3 regions of the Streptomyces sp. NPDC000410 genome follow, and region 1 is predicted to be linked to each of the others. Evidence: riboswitches for the same ligand, from Rfam matches in the RefSeq annotation. Region 1 holds a riboswitch; each other region holds the start of a gene.
What was found. Region 1 has a riboswitch for cyclic di-AMP ahead of ABT342_RS05400 (M23 family metallopeptidase). Riboswitches for the same ligand answer to the same signal wherever they lie in the genome.

Region 2: another riboswitch for cyclic di-AMP. It lies ahead of ABT342_RS26845 (transglycosylase family protein); the one in region 1 lies ahead of ABT342_RS05400 (M23 family metallopeptidase).
Region 3: another riboswitch for cyclic di-AMP. It lies ahead of ABT342_RS17115 (M23 family metallopeptidase); the one in region 1 lies ahead of ABT342_RS05400 (M23 family metallopeptidase).

Annotation. Positions count from the first base shown of each region.
Region 1 is NZ_JBEPDM010000003.1:16,755-23,230, reverse strand. It holds gene ABT342_RS05430 (penicillin-binding transpeptidase domain-containing protein) at 1-606, shown strand, start outside; gene ABT342_RS05425 (FBP domain-containing protein) at 703-1,197, shown strand; gene ABT342_RS05420 (DUF5988 family protein) at 1,337-1,537, shown strand; tRNA gene ABT342_RS05415 (tRNA-Met) at 1,656-1,729, shown strand; gene ABT342_RS05410 (MerR family transcriptional regulator) at 1,847-2,599, shown strand; gene ABT342_RS05405 (PP2C family protein-serine/threonine phosphatase) at 2,882-4,081, shown strand; cyclic di-AMP (ydaO/yuaA leader) riboswitch at 4,357-4,493, shown strand; gene ABT342_RS05400 (M23 family metallopeptidase) at 4,505-5,584, shown strand; gene ABT342_RS05395 (PrsW family intramembrane metalloprotease) at 5,697-6,476, opposite strand, start outside.
Region 2 is NZ_JBEPDM010000033.1:49,927-56,402, reverse strand. It holds gene ABT342_RS26850 (zinc ribbon domain-containing protein) at 1-1,944, opposite strand, end outside; gene ABT342_RS26845 (transglycosylase family protein) at 2,155-2,790, opposite strand; cyclic di-AMP (ydaO/yuaA leader) riboswitch at 2,794-2,928, opposite strand; gene ABT342_RS26840 (transglycosylase family protein) at 3,221-4,192, opposite strand; gene ABT342_RS26835 (cytochrome P450 family protein) at 4,306-5,547, opposite strand; gene ABT342_RS26830 (tetratricopeptide repeat protein) at 5,557-6,476, opposite strand, start outside.
Region 3 is NZ_JBEPDM010000014.1:33,487-39,962, reverse strand. It holds gene ABT342_RS17130 (DNA gyrase/topoisomerase IV subunit A) at 1-822, opposite strand, end outside; gene ABT342_RS17125 (M16 family metallopeptidase) at 1,031-2,368, shown strand; gene ABT342_RS17120 (M16 family metallopeptidase) at 2,386-3,768, shown strand; cyclic di-AMP (ydaO/yuaA leader) riboswitch at 3,979-4,143, shown strand; gene ABT342_RS17115 (M23 family metallopeptidase) at 4,157-4,930, shown strand; gene ABT342_RS17110 (GntR family transcriptional regulator) at 5,150-5,827, shown strand; gene ABT342_RS17105 (HPr family phosphocarrier protein) at 5,994-6,275, opposite strand; gene ABT342_RS17100 (bifunctional acetate--CoA ligase family protein/GNAT family N-acetyltransferase) at 6,431-6,476, shown strand, end outside.

The DNA.
Region 1 (6,476 bases):
TGTGAGAACGCGTCCATACGGTCGGCCCTGCGGTACTCGTGCGACAACGTCTTCGCCGGCATGGCCGTCGAGCTGGGGCACTCGCGACTCGCGGCGATGGCCGAGGCCTTCGGGTTCAACGACGCGGAGCTGGCCGTACCCGTGAGGGCCGCGGAGAGCGTCTATCCCACGGGTGACGTGAGCGCGGCGGACCTGGCCCTGACCGGTGCGGGCCAGGGCGGGGTGACGGCCACGCCACTGGAGATGGCCAGGGTCATGGCCGTGGTCGCGGGAGGCGGCAAGCTCGTCGCTCCCCACATGGTCGCGAGCCCAGGGAGGCCGAGGGGCAGCGGCGGCGCGGGCACGGAGCAGACCATCCGGCAGAAGACCGCCGCGGAGTTGCGGTCGGCCCTGGAGAGCGCGGCGGCCGATGCGGCGCCGGGCGGAACCGTGCTCGGCGGCACGACCGGCTCGGCAGTGGCGCCGGCAGCGGCCTGGTTCGTCTCGTACGCCCGGTCGGGGAGCGGTGACGGCGGGAAGCTGATCGCGATGGCCGTCTGTGTCGAGGGCGGCGACGAGGCGGTCGCCGTGCGCGTCGCGGAGGCGATGGGCAAGGCCGCCTCGTGACGTCGGGCGGCGGTCAGGTGGGATCGGGCCTTCCACCTTTGCCTATAAGTTTTAATCCTTTGCCTAGGACTCCTAGGCATTGTTAGCGTCGTCCGCATGATCGCAGTCAGTGAAGCCGACATCCGTGCGTCGTTCGTCAACTGCTCGAAGGGGGAGGCCAAGCGCCTGGCGGTACCCCGCGAGCTCGCCGAGCAGCCGTGGGAGGACCTGGACTTCCTGGGGTGGCGCGACCCCGCCGCGCCGGACCGCAGCTATCTCGTCGTCGAACGGCGCGAGGGCGGCGGGCTGATCGGTGTGTCCATGCGCTTCCCGTCCCGGCAGCGTGGCTACCTCCACCGCAGCATGTGCTCCCTGTGTCTGACGACGCACCCCTCGGACGGCGTCTCCCTGATGACGGCCCGCAGGACCGGCCCGGCGGGCCGCGAGGGCAACTCGGTCGGTGTGTACATGTGCACCGACCTGGACTGTTCCCTCTATGTGCGGGGCGCGAAGGCCGCGGTGCCCGGAGGCCGCTTCCAGGAGTCCCTCACGGTGGAGGAGCAGATCGAGCGGCTGAAGAACAATCTGTACGCGTTCCTCGACCGGCTCTGACCTCCTTCGACCGGGTCCGACCTCCTTCGGCCGAGTCCGACCTGCTCCGGCCGGGGGCCGACCGGCTCTGGCCTGCTCCGACCGGCTCACCGGCCCGGCGGAGGTGCGGTCAGGCCCCGGGGGTGGCAACACTGGATGTATGACAGCCAAGGCGCTCCTCGAGGGCGGGCCGGACGATCTGCAGGAGCGGATCGTGCCGATCACTCCGCCCGGAGTGGAGCTGAAGATTCCGCATCGCGGCGGGTACGAGCACTTCAAGGCCACGTCGCGCCACGAGGACAGTCCGGAGGGTCGGCTGCCCGTTTACGAATGGTGGGAGCGTACGGAGATCGCCGAGTAATCCCTGGTCAGAGGCGTATGAGGGCGTCCGGCGGCGCGCGGGCGCCCGCGTTTCGGGGTGCCCGGAGCGTAAATCGGCGCGGATCTTGCTCCTGATGGCGTAAGGTTGTGTTCACCGACGCGGGGTGGAGCAGCTCGGTAGCTCGCTGGGCTCATAACCCAGAGGTCGCAGGTTCAAATCCTGTCCCCGCTACTGAAACCGAAGGCCCGGATCCTCTTGGATCCGGGCCTTCGGCGTATCTCCGCATCTCCGAATCTGTCTCCGTATCGGCTTGACCTTTACGCAACGTCAAGATTTAGCGTGAAGGGCATGGAGTCGGAGTGGTCCATTCAGGAGATCGCCAAGAAGGCCGGGACGACCAGCCGCACGCTCAGGCACTACGGAGACCTGGGGTTGCTCGCACCGAGCCGGATCGGCGCCAACGGCTACCGCTACTACGACCAGGACGCCCTCGTCCGGCTGCAGCGGATCCTTCTGCTGCGCGAGCTGGGCCTCGGGCTGCCGGCGATCGCGCAGGTCCTGGAAGGCCAGCGGGACACGACCGCCGCCCTGCTGACGCATCTGCGGCTGCTGGAGCAGGAGCGGGAGCGCATCGGGCGGCAGATCGCCTCGGTGCGGACCACTCTCGACCGGACCGAGAGAGGAGAGGAACTCATGGCGGAAGAAGTCTTCGACGGCTTCGACCACACCCAGTACGAGCAGGAGGTCACCGAGCGCTGGGGTCGCGACGCGTACGAGAAGGGCGACCGCTGGTGGCGCTCGCTCAGCGCGGCGGAGAAGCGGGCCTTCCAGGAGCAGCAGGCCGCCATCGCCCGTGACTTCGGGAAGGCGGCGAAGGCCGGGCTCGCGCCGGACGGCGACGAGGCGCAGGAGATCGCGCGGCGGCAGTGCGAGTGGCTGTCGGGGACGAGCGCGCCGACGAAGTCGTACGTCATCGGGCTCGGCGAGATGTACGTCGCCGACCCGCGCTTCACGGCGAACTACGACCGGCACGGGGAGGGGACCGCGGTCTTCGTCCGGGACGCGATGAAGGTCTACGCGGAGCGCCACCTCAGCGCCTGACCGGCGACGGCTGATCAGCGACTGACCAGCCACTGACCAGCGACTGATCGGCGACGGCTGATCAGCGTCTGACCATCGACCGGACAGCCGCTGAACCGCGGCTGAGTCCTCGCGTCAGCGCGGTCACCGGGAGGGCCCCCGGTGATCAGCGAGCACGGCCCCGTAACCCGGTCGGCGGACGGCGAGTCGCCGTGCGGCGCGGCTCCGGCCAGCCTGGGTGGGGCGCGGTACCGTCCGCAGCCGTGGGCGGACCGCGCAGGGAGATCACTCGGGAGATCACTGGTGGGGCAGCGAGAGGGCGACGGCGACGGCGACGGCGACAGTGCCAACGGCAGCGCGGCCCATGGCGACGGCGAGGACGGCGGCACCCGGCGCGACGGTGCCCGCCGGCTCGTCCTGGCGCTGCCGGGGCTGGTCATCCTCATCGGCGTACTCTTCGACCTCGCCACCCCCGAGGCGTACACCGCCTCGCCGCTCTTCGCCGCCGCGCCGCTGATCGCGGCCCCGTTCTTCTCCTATCGCGGCACGCTGGTGACCGCCGTGGCCACCGTGGCCGCCGTGCTCGGACTGCACATCCACAACGGCACGATGACCCAGGTTCCGGCGACGACCGAATTCCTGACCGTCGTCACGGTGTCCGTTCTCGCCCTCTTCATCAACCGTGTCGTGCGCCGCAGCGGCGAGCGCCTGGCGTCCGCGCGCGTCATCGCGGAGGCCGCGCAGCGTGCCGTACTGCCCTCGCCCGCCGACCGGATCGGCGGGCTGCAGATCGCCGCGCGGTACGAGGCGGCGCAGGCGGACGCGTTCATCGGCGGGGACCTGTTCGCCGTGCAGGACACCCCGTTCGGGGTCCGGCTGGTGGTCGGGGACGTACGGGGGAAGGGGCTGGACGCGGTCGAGGCGGTGGCCGTCGTGCTGGGGGCGTTCCGGGAGGCCGCCGAGCAGGAGTCCACGCTGGAGGGGGTGGCCCAGCGGCTGGAGCGCGCGCTCGCGCGGGAGGGGACGCGGCGCTCCGGGCTCGACGCGTTCGAGGGCTTCACCACCGCCGTGCTCGCCGAGATCCCGCGCGGCGACGGCCGGGTCCGGGTGGTCAACCGGGGGCACCCCCCGCCGCTGCTCCTGCACGCGGACGGCGCACTGGAGCTGCTGGAGCCGGTCCGGCCCGCGCTGCCGCTCGGCATGGGCGATCTGGCCTCCTGGCCGGACCGGGCGGACGAGAGCGCGTACCCGCCGGGCGCGACCCTCCTCCTCTACACGGACGGACTCTCCGAGGCGCGGGACGCGCATGGCGTCTTCTACGATCCGCGCGAACGCCTCGGGGGCCGGATCTTCCCCGGCCCGGAGGAACTGCTGGACGCGCTCGTCGACGACGTACGGCGGCACACGGGCGGCGAGTCGACGGACGACATGGCGCTGCTGGCGGTCAGCCGGCCGGGGGAGCGGCAGCCGGAGCGGCGCAAAACGGTACCGGTGGTTCCGTAGACGTGTCCCGTGGGCGTGCTCCGTAGACACGAGTGCGCTACGGAACGTAGCCGAAGGGCGCCCCTCCGCATAACATTTGACGAACTGTCAGAAGATGGTGGTGACGGGATTCCGGTTGAGGGGCGGTCAACTCGCCCGATTCCGCCCGCTTGTGCCCTGGTAAGTCCATGGCGAGGGTGTTAATGATCAGCTGGAACGGCTTGGAATCACGACCGGGTGTCTATTAACGTTCGATAACGCAGCGCGGTCGTCCCAGCCGTCGCAAGAGACGGCACCGTGCGCACGCGCCGAATCCCGCAAGGGAACCGGGGAACCACCAATTGGGGTGAATCGGGCGCCTTCGTGGTGCTCGTAGGAGACCTTCCTGCTCCGAACCCGTCAGCTAACCCGGTAGGCGAGAAGGAAGGAAAGGAGCACGCCCCCGTGGCGTCAAACGAGCCTGCCCTCCAGGATCCCCCCACCACCGAGTGGGTCCCCACCGGCCAGTGGGCCCCCACCGCCGCGGGGGAGGAATGGAACCCGACGGAGGAGTCCGTCCGTCCGGTCCGCGGCAGGCACCGCGTCGTCAAGCAGCGCAATGGACTGGCCCGTAGCTCCACCGTCCTCGGTGTCGGCGTCATCGCGGCCGTCGGCGCGGGCGGTATGGCCACCGCGCAGGACAAGCCGCCGGTCTCCATATCCCTTCCCGACACCATCACGGACAACCTCCCGGACGCCAAGTCGCTGCCGGGTGTGGGCTCCCTTATCTCCGACTCGGACGAGGACGAGGCCGACGCGCAGAGCGGGAACGAGGCTCCCCTCACCACGCTTTCCATCGACTCCTCGGCGGACAGCGGCGCCGACGCCACCGCCGACGCGGGCGAGGCCCTGCGCGCCCGGATCCTCCAGCAGGCCGAGCAGCAGCAGGCCAAGGTCGACGCCGAGGCCAAGGCGGCCGCGGAGCAGGCGGCAGCGGAACAGGCCGCGGCGGAGGCCAAGAAGCAGCAGACCGCGGCCGAGGCCAAGGCCGCCGAGGAGAAGCGGAAGGCGGAGGCGGCGGCGAAGGCGGCTGCCGAGGAGGCGGCGCGCAAGGCGGAGGCCGAGCGGCTCGCCAAGCTCGCCGCGAGCTACTCCCTGCCGACGTCCTCGTACACGATCACTTCCACGTACGGCCAGGCCGGCTCGATGTGGTCCTCCGGCTACCACACCGGCCTCGACCTCGCCGCGCCCACGGGTACGCCGGCGAAGGCCGTGCACGGCGGCACCATCAAGTCGGCCGGTTGGTCGGGGTCGTACGGCTACCGCATCGTGCTGGAGCTCGAGGACGGCACCGAGGTCTGGTACTGCCACCTGTCGTCGATGACCGTCGGCGCCGGGCAGAAGGTCGGCACCGGCGAGACCATCGGCCGCGTCGGCGCCACCGGCAACGTCACGGGCCCGCACCTGCACCTGGAGGTGCACACGGCGGGCGGCGACGGCATCGACCCGATGGCGTGGCTGCGCGGCAAGGGCCTCACGGTCTAGGGCCGGATCTCACGAAGGCCCGTACGGCAGCTCTGGCACCGCCACCCGGCGACCGCCAGAGCTGCCGTTCTGTTGTCTCCCGTACGGTCCCTCACGTGTGTGGCGTGTGTGGCTAGCCGCGGTACGGGTTGTAGCCGTCGTAGTCCCGGTACGGCGGGGGCACCCACACCCGCCCCGTCGCCCGCGCCGCGTACGTCAGTGCCGGGCCCGCTATGTGCTTGCGCTGCCAGAGGTGGTGCAGCAGCTCCTGCTCGCGCGCGACGAAGTCCGGCCCCGCCGCCCCGCGGTGGGCCCGGTGACGCAGGAACGCGAGGGACGTCGCGAACGCCTCGTACTCGGACACGGCGCGGGCCGCCGCCGGACCGTGCCGGTGCCCCGCCATGTCACGGGCGACCGTGCGCGCGCGCATCGAGGAGAGGGCGAGCGGCTCGGCGGCGGAGAGCCAGCCGGCCGCGGCGTACGCGGGCAGCTGGGACGAGATCGTGCGCAGCTCGCGCTGGCGGGACCATATGGCGAGCCACGTCAGCAGGCCGACCGCGGGCAGCATGAACAGCCCGTACACCGCGAGGAAGCCCCAGGGGCTGAACACCGCCGACCCGTTCCACAGGGCGTGCATGCCCATCGCGACCAGGAGGCCGAGCAGCGGCAGCACGGTCCTGCGGAACCTGCGCCGCCGGGCGGTGAACGCCGCGATGCCGAAGCCGATACCGGTCATCACCGTGAAGAGCGGATGCGCGAACGGCGACATCACGATCCGGACGAAGAACGTCCCCGCGGTGATTGAGGCGAAGCCCGCGTGGCCGGACTCCTGGTCCTCGCCGAAGGCGCGGCCGAGATACAGGATGTTCTCGGTGAAGGCGAAGCCGGTCGCCGTGAAGCCGGCGACGACGAC
Region 2 (6,476 bases), on a different contig from region 1:
TCGCGGCCATTGGCCGGATGGGGTTCCCCCCGGACGAAGTCTGGGGGAGTGCGTGCTGATCGTTATCACGCCCTGGTGCCGGTGGGCTGCGCGAGGCAGCCGGGTCCGGTCCGTGTGAGCGTGTCCCTCCGGACGCTGGCCTGCCGGACCCGAGGGGCCGGAAGGGGAGGGTGCCCCGCGTCGCCTGGGCGCGGGGCGTGTGGAGCGTGGCCGGGTGGGTCCGTTCTTGGACCGGTCCCGGCTGGCCTCGTCGGCAGCGGTGACGACCGCGCCGACTTCGAGTCTGTCCACCACCGAGCGGATGACCATGGCGCCACTGGCGCGGTCGGTGACGGTCTTGGCCTGGTGGGTCAGACCACGTGCGGCGATACGTTGCCACGCGCCCGCATCGCGGTCGCCCTGGTAACGGCAGCCGGGGCAGATGGCCCATTTCCAGCCGGGCGTGGTGGGCCGGTCGGGGGCCTTGCGGTGCCGCAGCGGGGTTAAGCATTGCGGGCAGTGCTTGGAGGTGTTCGTGGCCGGGACCGTCACCACGGCGACACCCAGCTCGGCGGCGAGGTGCCGCATGCGTTCCACGATCTGCCCGCGCACCTGCTGAGACAGGCGGGTGTTCATCGTGCGGCCCATGCCCCGCGCTTCCATCGAACGCAGGTCTTCGATGTAGATCACGCTCGCCGAGGCGGCTATGGCCTGATCGACGGCCCAGCGGGCGGCAGACCAGGCCAGGGCGTCGTTCAGATTCGACCGGCGCTCGGACATGTGCCGAATCTCGTCGGCCAGGACCGCGTGCTTCGCGGTCAGTGTGTGCCGCTCGACCCCGGCGATGAGCCGCTGGTACTGGTCGGCCTTGGCGTGCAGGTGCTCGCTCTCCCGCCGTAGCCGGTGCTGCTTGGCGAGGACACCGGCGGTCCGGAACATGGCACCGGCACCGAGGGCGGTGATCCGCCCGTCGTCGTGCAGCCGGGCAGCACCGGCGGACAGCAGGGTGTTCAGTCCCCAGTCCACACCGAGCGCGACCGTGTGCCCGGTACGGGCTGCCTTCGGTACTGGGTGGGTGTAGGCGAGATCGGCCCGCACCCGGCCGCTGTCCAGACGCAGCGTGGGCAGGTGCAGCACCGCACCGGGCGGGATGGTCGGTGGCAGGCTGATGGGGCAGGCGACCCACGTCCAGTCCCCGTACGAGGCCGGGTCGGGCCGGGTGGGCAGTTGCAACCGCAGCAGCGCGCGGCCCGGCTCGCCGGCGCGTTCGATGGTGGCCTGCTGCCCGTCGCACGCGGACAGCAGCAGCATGCGGGCGATCGCCGGTGTTCCCTCCGCCTCGAACACATCGGCCGGCATCCGGCCGTGCCTGCGGGCGAATGTGGCGATCTGCCGGGTACGGGACGTGATCACACTGGACGGCAGATGCCGCCCATCCGGCACCGCATCACGGACCGCGTCCCATTCCTCAGCAGTCCGCTTCGCCGAATCAGCGGGCCAGGACGCGATGACCCCGACCGTCAGGTCAGCGCGCCACTTCGCCGAGCGGAGCGTACGCCCGGCCTGCTCCTGAGCCATCCGCACGATCCGGTCATTGACCCTGATGCCCTCGGGCGGTGCGATGGTCCAGCCAAGGCGGCGCAGCGCCATCCACGCCTGTGACGGCAGCGTGCGGCCGCCCGCGTCCACACCGGATGCCAGGACATCCACATCGTGCGTGCTCCAGTGCGCGGCCAGCAGCTCGGCGGCCATGGTGGACACGAGAGCAGTGGCCCATCCGACGCGCTCCGCGAGCACAGCCGATGGCAGGAGTTCGCCGGTTTTCTCGTCCAAGCCGGTGCGCAGCCAGCCACGGGCGCACGCGGTCCGGGCCGTCTGCCCTGCGGCGAGCGGCACCTTCCGGCTCCCCGCCGACCGGGCCATCGCGACCATCACCCTTCCGTGCCACTGGAGCTGTACTGCCATCCGATCAACGACACCCGCGAACAAAGGTCACACATTCGATCCGCGAATCCCCATACGGGGATACGCACCTCACACGGGATGAGGCGGCCGACAGCATCCCAGGCGACCTGCCCTCACCCGGACTCCGTCCGGAAACCCCGGCCCGGCGCTCATGGGGGGGAAGGGGCGCGCCGGGCCGGGGTGGCTGAGGGGGCCGGAGTGACTGGGGGGTCAGCTCAGGTGGAGCAGCTGGCCCGGGTAGATGACGTTGGCGTCACCGACGACGTCCTTGTTCAGGTCGAACAGCTTCTTCCAGCCGCCCTCGACCTTCTTCGCCGCGGCGATCGTGGCGAGGGTGTCGCCGGCCTTGACCTTGTACTCGCCGTCGCCCTTCTTGACGGCCTTGGCCGGGGCCGCCGCGGCGGGGCGCTCGGAGCGGGTGGTCGGGGCCTCGGCGCGCTGCGGGGCGGGCTCGGCGGTGTACGCGGCGTTGGACAGGCCCACGCCGCAGTGCGGCCAGGCACCCTTGCCCTGTCCGGCCAGGACCTTCTCGGCGACCGTGATCTGCTGCGACTTCGACGCCTGGTCGGCGGAGGCGGCGTACGCGGTGCCGCCGTACGCGGCCCAGGTGGAGGCGGAGAACTGCAGACCGCCGTAGTAGCCGTTGCCGGTGTTGATGGACCAGTTGCCGCCGGACTCGCACTGGGCGACGGCGTCCCACTCGGAGGAGGTCGCGGCGTTGGCGCCGCCGGCGGCCATCAGCGGGGCGACGATCGCGGCGCCGGTGACACCGGCGAGCGTGGCGAACCGCGAGGTCCGCCGGAGAACGGTCGGGCGGCGGCGCTCGCCCTTGCCGGAGAACAGCATGGAGATTCCCCTCACCGACGCCTGCGAGGTGAGCTGTCGGGTTCGGGCCCGTGAGTTGCCCGGCCGCGCGAACGTGCTCGCGCGGCTTCACCCCGAGCCGCCCCGGCCCTCAACGGGCGGGTGCGGCGCTTACCTTGGGTCCCCCGCTCCTGCCTACGGCGCGTGACGCGTCGACCGTTCCCTTCGACCGACGGCAGGATTCGGCGTGACGGTCGACGGGGCCCGCGATGGCGAGCGGTTCAGACCGTAGACACAGCTCTCCCCGATGTTCAAAGATGAACATCGGGGAGAAAACGCCCTTAACCACCTTGGGGAGATGTCCGTTTTCGCAGGTGAGAGGCGGGACGACCGGACCGGGCGGGCATAACCCGCCAGTTGGCCGGAAGAGACCCATATCTCACTTGCGCAGAAGCGGACATAAGCCCTCGAACTACTTCGGCTTCGACTCCGACTTCGACTCCGGCGCAGCCACCGGCGACGGCTTCTCCTTCAGGCCCAGATCAAGGCTCTGGCCAGGGAGGATGAGGTCGGGGTCGGAGCCGACGACCTCGGCGTTCGCGCCGTAGAGCGCGGACCAGCCGCCGGGGACCTTGTTCGCGTCCGCGATCGTCCACAGGTTGTCGCCGGGGCGGACGGTGTAGTCATCTTCGGTGGCGGCCGCCTCTCGTGCCGGTGTGTCACCTCGTGAGGCATGACGCCCGGATTCACGCTCGTTGACCGAATTGCCCGCCTCATCCTCATTGGTGGCCGGGGTGCCGCGATGCTTGCCGGAACCGGTGTCGCCCGCCGCCGGGGCGGGCGTGACGGACTCGGCAGGCCCGGCCGACTCGGTCAGCTCGGTCGACGCCGGATCCGACGGCTTCCCCTTGGGCTTCGCGGGCGAGGCCGATGCCGAGGGCGCGTCCGACGCCGGGGCCGAAGGCGCAGCCGCCGCGTCGGCCCCTTCACCGAACGAGGGCGCCTTGACGTTCTCCTTCGGGAGAGGCAGGACACCGGAGGTGTCGGCCGGGTCGACCGAGGGCTTCGCGCCCGGCACGAGCCCGGTGATCACCGCACAGCTGGGCCACGCCTCCTTGCCCTGCGCGGCGAACACCTTCTCGGCGACCGCGATCTGCTGCGAGCGGCTGGCGAGGTCGGCGCGTGCCGCGTACTCGGTACCGCCGAAGTCCTCCCAGGTCTCCTGCGAGAACTGGAGTCCGCCGTAGTAGCCGTTGCCGAAGTCGGCACTCCACATTCCGCCGGTCTCACAGTCCGCGACACGGTCCCAGGTGGTGGCGTCGGCGGCGGATGCCGAACCGGCGCCGAGCAGCGGGATGGCGATGGCCGATCCGGTCACCCCTGCCGCGACGACAAGTGCGGGTGCCTGACGGGGGCGACGATGCCGACCATTCCCGGAGCGCATGCGGTGGGCCTTTCGTGTGACTGCTGAGTCGTCGGTGAACGTAGCCGTATTCGAACACCGGTCACAAGTCGATGCAGTCCAGATAACGCGAAAGTCACAGAGTTGACTGACCGTCAGTAACTTGGCGGCGTGAACTCAACGGGCAGAGTGCGCAATCCACGCATAATGAGGCCGCCTCGCCAGCGCAAATCGGAAGGATCGGCTGCAAGTCGCAAGTCGGGCAACCTGGTCAGCAACGTCGCGAGCGCGGTCTGCCCTTCCAGCCGCGCGAGCGGGGCACCGAGGCAGTAGTGGATGCCGTGCCCGTATCCGAGGTGCTGGTTGTCCCTCCGGGCCAGGTCGAGCGTGTCCGGGTCGGCGAACCGGTCCGGATCCCGGTCGGCCGCGGCGAGTACGACGAGGACCGGGTCCCCCGCCGCGATGTCCTGCCCTCCGAGCGTGAGCGGCTCGGTGGCGAACCGCCAGGTGGCCAGCTCCACGGGCCCGTCGTAACGCAGCAGTTCCTCGACGCCGGTGGCGAGCAGGCCGCTCTCCCCGGCCGCGAGGGACTCCTGGAGCCTGCGGCGCTGCTCCGGGTGGCGCAGCAGCGTGTACATCCCGTTGCCGATGAGGTTGACCGTCGTCTCGAAACCGGCGAAGAGGAGGATGAACGCCATCGCCGCGGCTTCGTTCTCGGTCAGGTGCTCGCCGTGGTCGGAGGCGCGGATCAGTCCGGAGATGAGGTCGTCCGCCGGGTTTTCGCGCTTTCGGTGGATCAGCTCGGCGAGATAGCCGCGCATCTTCTTCACCGAGCGGGCCACGCCGCCGCGCGGTCCGCCGCCGTGCCGGATCATCATTCCCGCCCAGTCCCGGAAGTCGTCCTGGTCCTCGCGCGGGACGCCGAGCATGTCGCAGATCGCGTAGATGGGGAGCGGGAAGGCGAACTGGTGGATGAGGTCGGCGCTGCCGTCCTCGGCGAAGTCGTCGATCAGCCGGTCCGTCAGTTCCTGTACGCGCGGGGCGAATTCGGCGACCCGGCGCGGGGTGAACGCCTTCGAGACCAGGCGGCGCAGCCGGGTGTGGTCGGGCGGGTCGATGTTCAGCAGATGCGTCATCAGCTCCGCCTTGCGCTCCCCCGGGATGCCCGTCTTCCCCTTGGCGTGCGCCGGCTCGTCGTGATGCGCCGGGTTCTTGCTGAGCCGCTGGTCCGCGAGGGCCTGCTTGGCGTCCGCGTACCGGGTCACGAGCCAGGCCTCGACGCCGCTGGGCAGGGCGGTCCTGTGTACGGGCGCGTGCTCGCGCAGCCAGGCGTAGGCGGGGTACGGGTCGGTGGCGAACTCCCAGGTGAAGAGTTCGGGGGCGGGTGTGTTGCTCACGCCCCGACGTTATCCGGGTCGCTCCGGGTTCTCGCCGAGGGCCTTCCTCGCACCCGGGTGGCCCATGTCCGCGGCCTTGCGGTACCAGTCCCGGGCCTCGGCGTCCTTGCCCTCCGCGGCCAGCAGCAGGGCCAGGCGGAAGGCGCCGTAGGCGTCGCCGAGCTCGAAGCCCCGGCGGTACCAGGCGCTGGCCTCGACCCGTGCACCCCGGTTCTCCAGAAAGACTCCGAGGTGCGTCGCATCCAGGCTCCTTCCCTTCTGCGCGTCGTCCCGGTAGCACTCCTCCTCCACCTCGATGGCCTGCCTCCCGTAGCGGGACATCGCGTATACGGCCCGCTTGTCGCCCGCTTCGACGGCACGGCGGAACCAGATCTCGGCCGCCTCCCGCTCGTCACTGGCGTGGTGCAGCGCGCCGTAGCTCGCCGCGACCGCCGCGTACCCGGCCTCGGCCGCGCCGTCGTAGTAGGTGAACGCCGCGTCGTGGTCCCCGGCCCCGAAGTACAGGTCCCCCAGATGGTGCGCCGCCTCCGGGTTCCCCGCCTGCGCCGACACGCCGAGCCAGTGCTTGGCCCGCTCCCGCAGCAGCTTCCCCAGCACCAGCGCCGCGTCCGCGTCACCCGACCGCGCCGCGCTCTCCAGATACGGCTCGGCCTCCCTCGTGTCGCCGCGCGCGGCGAGCCGCTTGCCGACCTCACCCGCGGCGGCGGTGTGCCCGGCGTCGGCGGCCTTGCGGAGCCACTGCTCGTCGCTGTCGAGCAGGCCGAGGCTGTACATCGCGGCCGTGTCGCCGTTCTCGGCGCGCGCCAGGAAGTCGACCCGGGCCGCCGCCGCGACCGCCGCGTGGTCGTACGCGTCGTCCTGGTCGGCCGTCACGAGCGCGATGCCCCAGACCGTGTCGGGCACCGGCGGCACCTCCGGCGACCGCAGGG
Region 3 (6,476 bases), on a different contig from region 1:
CAGCTCGGTGACGACGAGGCCCTTGCGGCGCGGCGTCACGTCCTCGACGGTCGCGGTCGCGCGGATCTTGAAGGTGCCGCGGCCCGACTCGTACGCGTCCTTGATCCCGGACAGGCCGACGATCCGGCCGCCGGTCGGAAGGTCGGGGCCCGGGACGAAACGCATCAGCGTCTCCAGGTCGGCGCCCGGGTGACGGATCAGATGCCGGGCGGCGGCGATGACCTCGCCCAGGTTGTGCGGCGGCATGTTCGTCGCCATGCCGACCGCGATGCCGGAGGCCCCGTTGACCAGAAGGTTGGGGAAGGCGGCGGGCAGCGCGACGGGCTCGCGCTCCTGGCCGTCGTAGTTCGGGGAGAAGTCGACCGTGTCCTCGTCGATCGACTCGGTCATCAGGCTGGTCGCGTCGGCCATCCGGCATTCCGTGTACCGCATGGCGGCCGGGGGGTCGTCGTTGCCGAGCGAACCGAAGTTGCCGTGGCCGTCGACCAGCGGGAGGCGCATGGAGAAGGGCTGCGCCATGCGCACCAGCGCGTCGTAGATCGACGCGTCACCGTGCGGGTGGAGCTTGCCCATGACCTCGCCGACGACACGGGCGCACTTCACATAGCCCCGGTCGGGCCGCACCCCCATCTCGTTCATCTGGTAAACGATCCGGCGGTGCACGGGCTTCATCCCGTCCCGCGCGTCCGGCAGGGCCCGGGAGTAGATCACCGAGTACGCGTACTCGAGGAAGGAGCCCTGCATTTCGTCGACGACGTCGATGTCGAGGATCTTCTCCTCGAAGTCGTCGGGCGGCGGGGTCTTCGTGCTGCGGCGGGCCATCGCTGCTGCGGCTCCTTCACCAACATGAACGGGAACTGACGCGGACCATTGTGGACTGTCCCACTGACAAGCCGGACCGCGACCCGGAACAGTGGGCCGAACCACCGGGAACTCAGCCGGGTTGTCCACAGGGAACTTCGCCAGGTGTCGGCACGCTTGCATACAGTGGCAGGACATCAAGCAACGCGATCGAAGGGACTACATGCCCATGGGTCACACGGCCACAGCGCAGGCCGGCTCCGGCGGCCTGACAGCGACCGAGCACCGCCTGGCCAACGGCCTGCGCGTGGTGCTCTCCGAGGACCACCTGACCCCGGTCGCCGCCGTCTGCCTCTGGTACGACGTCGGTTCGCGCCACGAGGTCAAGGGCCGTACGGGCCTGGCTCACCTCTTCGAGCACCTGATGTTCCAGGGCTCGAAGCAGGTGCACGGCAACGGGCACTTCGAGCTGGTCCAGGGGGCCGGCGGTTCGCTCAACGGCACCACCAGCTTCGAGCGCACCAACTATTTCGAGACCATGCCCACCCACCAGCTGGAGCTCGCGCTCTGGCTGGAGGCCGACCGCATGGGCTCGCTGCTCGCCGCACTCGACGACGAGTCCATGGAGAACCAGCGCGACGTCGTCAAGAACGAGCGCCGCCAGCGCTACGACAACGTGCCGTACGGCACGGCCTTCGAGAAGCTGACCGCCCTCGCCTACCCCGAGGGCCACCCGTACCACCACACCCCGATCGGCTCCATGGCCGACCTGGACGCGGCGACGCTGGAGGACGCGCGGACCTTCTTCCGTACGTACTACGCGCCGAACAACGCGGTGCTGTCGGTCGTCGGAGACATCGACCCCGAGCAGACCCTCGCCTGGGTCGAGAAGTACTTCGGCTCCATCCCGTCCCACGACGGCAAGCAGGCGCCGCGCGACGGCTCCCTCCCCGAGATCATCGGGCAGCAGCTGCGCGAGGAGGTCGTCGAGGAGGTGCCCGCCCGCGCCCTGATGGCCGCCTACCGGCTGCCGCACGACGGCACCCGCGAGTGCGACGCCGCCGACCTGGCGCTCACCGTCCTCGGCGGCGGCGAGTCGTCCCGGCTGCACAACCGCCTGGTGCGCCGCGACCGCACGGCCGTCGCCGCGGGCTTCGGCCTGCTGCGGCTCGCAGGGGCCCCCTCGCTCGGCTGGCTGGACGTGAAGACGTCCGCCGGGGTCGAGGTGCCCGACATCGAGGCCGCCGTCGACGACGAGCTGGCCCGGTTCGCCGCCGAGGGCCCCACGGCCGAGGAGATGGAGCGCGCACAGGCCCAGCTGGAGCGCGAGTGGCTGGACCGGCTCGGCACGGTCGCGGGCCGCGCCGACGAACTCTGCCGGTACGCGGTGCTGTTCGGCGACCCCCAGCTGGCGCTCAGCGCGGTCTCGCGGGTCCTCGACATCACCCCCGAGGAGGTCCAGGCGGTCGCCCAGGCCCGGCTGCGCCCCGACAACAGGGCGGTGCTGGTGTACGAGCCGCTCGCGGCCACCGAGGACAACGACGACGAAGAGGGAGCGGTCCAGTGACCGACGCTGCCGTGACCATGGACTTCCACCCGCAGCCGCAGCCGGGCGAGGCCAAGCCGTGGGCCTTCCCCGCCCCCGACCGCGGCGCGCTCGGCAACGGACTGACGGTCCTGCGCTGCCACCGCCCCGGCCAGCAGGTCGTGGCGGTCGAGATCTTCCTCGACGCCCCGCTGGACGCCGAGCCCGAGGGCCTGGACGGCGTCGCCACGATCATGGCGCGGGCGCTCTCCGAGGGCACGGACAAGCACACGGCGGAGGAGTTCGCCGCGGAGCTGGAGCGGTGCGGCGCCACGCTCGACGCGCACGCCGACCACCCCGGCGTCCGGGTCTCGCTGGAGGTCCCCGTCTCCCGGCTGCCCAAGGCCCTCGGCCTGGTCGCCGAGGCGCTGCGCGCGCCGCTGTTCGCCGACAGCGAGGTCGAGCGTCTCGTACAGAACCGGCTGGACGAGATCCCGCACGAGACCGCGAACCCGGCCCGCCGGGCGGCCAAGGAGCTCTCCCGGCAGCTGTTCCCGGCCACCTCCCGGATGTCGCGCCCCCGTCAGGGCACCGAGGAGACGGTGGAGCGCATCGACTCGGCAGCCGTACGCGCCTTCTACGAGGCGCACGTCCGCCCCTCGATGGCCACCGCCGTCATCGTCGGCGACCTCACCGGCGTCGACCTCGACGCGGTGCTCGCCGACACGCTCGGCGCCTGGACCGGCGACAAGGCGGAGAGCCGTCCGATGCCGCCGATCACCGCCGACGACACGGGCCGCGTCATCATCGTGGACCGCCCCGGAGCCGTCCAGACCCAGCTGCTGATCGGCCGGATCGGCGCGGACCGCCACGACCGGGTCTGGTCGGCCCAGGTCCTCGGCACCTACTGCCTGGGCGGCACCCTCACCTCCCGCCTGGACCGCGTCCTGCGCGAGGAGAAGGGCTACACGTACGGCGTGCGCTCCTTCGGGCAGGTGCTGCGCTCCACGGCCCCGACCGCCCCGGGCGGGGCCACGGGCGCCGCGATGCTCGCCATCAGCGGCTCCGTGGACACGCCGAACACGGGACCGGCGCTGGACGACCTCTTCAAGGTGCTGCGCACGCTCGCCGCGGAGGGGCTGACCGACGCCGAGCGCGATGTCGCCGTGCAGAATCTGGTGGGTGTGGCCCCGCTGAAGTACGAGACGGCGGCGTCCGTGGCGGGCACGCTGGCCGACCAGGTCGAGCAGGGCCTTCCGGACGACTACCAGGCCCAGCTGTACGCGCGCCTGGCGGAGACCGGCACGGTCGAGGCGACGGCCGCGGCAGTCAACGCCTTCCCGGTGGACCGGCTCGTCACGGTCCTCGTCGGGGACGCACACGAGATCGAGGACCCGATCCGGGAGCTCGGCATCGGTGAAGTGACCGTTGTCACGGGCTGATTGAGCCGAGAGGGCCCGAAGAGGGCCGAGAGGGACCCCGGCCGGCAGGCATGCCACCGGGGTCCTTTTTATGTCCGCTTCGAGGGGGGATGTAGGTGTCTGCCCTGTGGCATGCACTACAAATCGGCGTGTCTGTTTGGTGATTGAATGATCTCCCGCTTAGCGTCTTCTGCGCTGCCCGTCAGTTGCACCAGCCGCACCCGCGGCATCGGGCAGCCATCGCCGAGTCCCCGTCCGGCGCGAGCCTGGGGAGCCGGGGACCCACATGTCCCCTGGGGTGAATCGGACGCCTTCGCACCCGGTGCGGAGGGGCCCGTAGGAGACCTTCCTGCTCCGAACCCGTCAGCTAACCCGGTAGGCGAGAAGGAAGGAAAGGATCAGCCACTACATGGCGTTCACCCGTGCCACCGGGAAGCATCGTGGTCCGAGCCGGCTGTCGCGCAGGAGCGCGGGCGTGGCCGGAGTCGCGACCCTCGCCACCACCGGAGTCATCGGAACCCTCGCCTCCCCGGCGGTCGCCGCCGAAGCGGAAAGCCTCTCCCTCGAAGACACCGGCCTGACCCAGGCCATCGTCGCTCCCGACTACCTCGCCGAGCAGATCGACGCCCAGGCCGAGGCCCAGCAGCTGGAGGCCGACCTCGCCGCCGCCCAGGCGAAGGCCGAGGCCGAGGCGAAGCGCAAGGCGGAGGCCCGCGCCGAGGCGGCCCGCGAGGCCGAGGAGCGCGCCGCCCGCGAGGCCGAGCGCAAGCGCCTGATGTCGTACACCCTCCCGGTCGCCGGCTCGTACGTCAGCACCAGCTACCAGGCGGGCAGCTCGCTCTGGTCCTCCGGCAGCCACACCGGCGTCGACTTCCATGCCGCCTCCGGCACTTCGGTCGTGGCCGTCGGCTCCGGCAAGGTCGTGGAGGCCGGCTGGGGCGGCGCGTACGGCAACAACATCGTCATCAAGATGAACGACGGTACGTACACCCAGTACGGCCACCTGGCGTCGATCGACGTCTCGGTCGGCCAGACCGTCACCCCCGGCCAGCAGATAGGCCGCGCCGGATCGACCGGCAACTCGACCGGTCCGCACCTCCACTTCGAGGCCCGTACGGGCGAGGACTACGGCTCCGACATCGACCCGGTCGCGTATCTGCGCGCGCACGGCGTGAACGTCTGAGACCTTCAGTGTCTGAGATCTTCGGCGTCTGAGATCTTCAGCGAAGGCCCCGGCTCGGGATGAACCGAGCCGGGGCCTTCGTCGTCTTCCGGCCAAAAGATATCCATGGATTCCCGTTCGCCGTCGGAAATTCCGTCCCCTTGCAATAGAGTCACCGGACAGGCAGGGCGATCGGGCAGAGATCCACGGGTTTCGCGAGGATTAAAGCGGAGGTTCGGTATGCGCATTCCAGCGCGCTCGGTATGCGCGGCGATCCGCGACGACATCATCACCGGTGTCTTCGAGCGCGGCAGCCGGCTCACCGAGGAGCAGCTGGCGCGCCGCTACGGCGTATCCCGCGTACCGGTGCGCGAAGCGCTGCGCACCCTGGAGTCGGAGGGCTTCGTGGTCACCCGCAGGCACGCCGGAGCCTGCGTCGCCGAGCCCACCGAGCAGGAGGCCGCCGATCTGCTGGAGATCAGGATGCTGCTGGAGCCGCTGGGTGCGGCGCGCGCGGCCCAGCGGCGCACGGAGGCGCACCTCAAGGTGCTGCGCGGCCTGGTCAGACTGGGCCAGGAGCGGGCGCGGCGGGGTCAGGGCGAGGACCTGCGCTCGCTCGGCGCCTGGTTCCACGAGACCCTCGCCCAGGCCTGCGGCAGTCCCGGCCTCACCGCCCTGCTCACCCAGCTCCGGCACAAGACCGCCTGGATGTACGCCGTCGAGCAGCCGGCCCGGCCCCTGGAGTCGTGGGCCGAGCACGGCGCGATCGTGGACGCCGTGGCGCGCGGTGACGCGGAGCGGGCCAGGGCGCTCACCGCGATGCACGCGGAGCGGGCGAACGGCGCGCACCGGCTGCGCACCGGTGTGGTGGTGAGGGCTTCGCAACACTCCGTAAACACGGTGAGCGGCCGTCATTAACATGGCCGACGTATACAAGAAGTATTCGCATCGGAGATTTCCCTTTGTGGGATTTCGCCGCGCGTAAACGCGTATAAAGCGGCGGAGCCGCGCACCGATGAAGGTGGTGCGCGGCTCCGCTCCGCATTCCCCGCGAGAATTCAGCAAATTCGGGGACCGGATGGTCTCAGACGGTTTCGGGGAGTTCCTCGAGCCCCTCCGCGACCAGCTTCGCCAGCCGGTCCAGAGCGGCCTCGGCGCCTTCCGCGTCGGAGGCGAGCACGATCTCCTCGCCGCCCTCGGCGCCCAGACCGAGCACCGCGAGCATCGAGACGGCGTTGACGGGGGTGCCGCCGGCCTTGGCGATCGTCACGGGGACGCCGGACGCCGTGGCGGCACGGACGAAGATGGAGGCGGGGCGGGCGTGGAGGCCCTCGGCCCAGCCGACATTGACGCGGCGCTCAGCCATGGTGATGCCCTTCGGGTGCTCTTCGGTGCCAAATGTTGTCTAGACCAGTCTCTCATGCGTGCTGGAGTGCCCCCAGCGTGCCCTGGAGCGAGGCGGTCCGCGAGCCGTGTCCGCGAGCCGTGCCGACGCTGTTGCCGGAGCCGTACGCTGGCCCCATGCAGAGCCCGTCGGATCACGCGTACCCCGACCACTGGGAAGCCG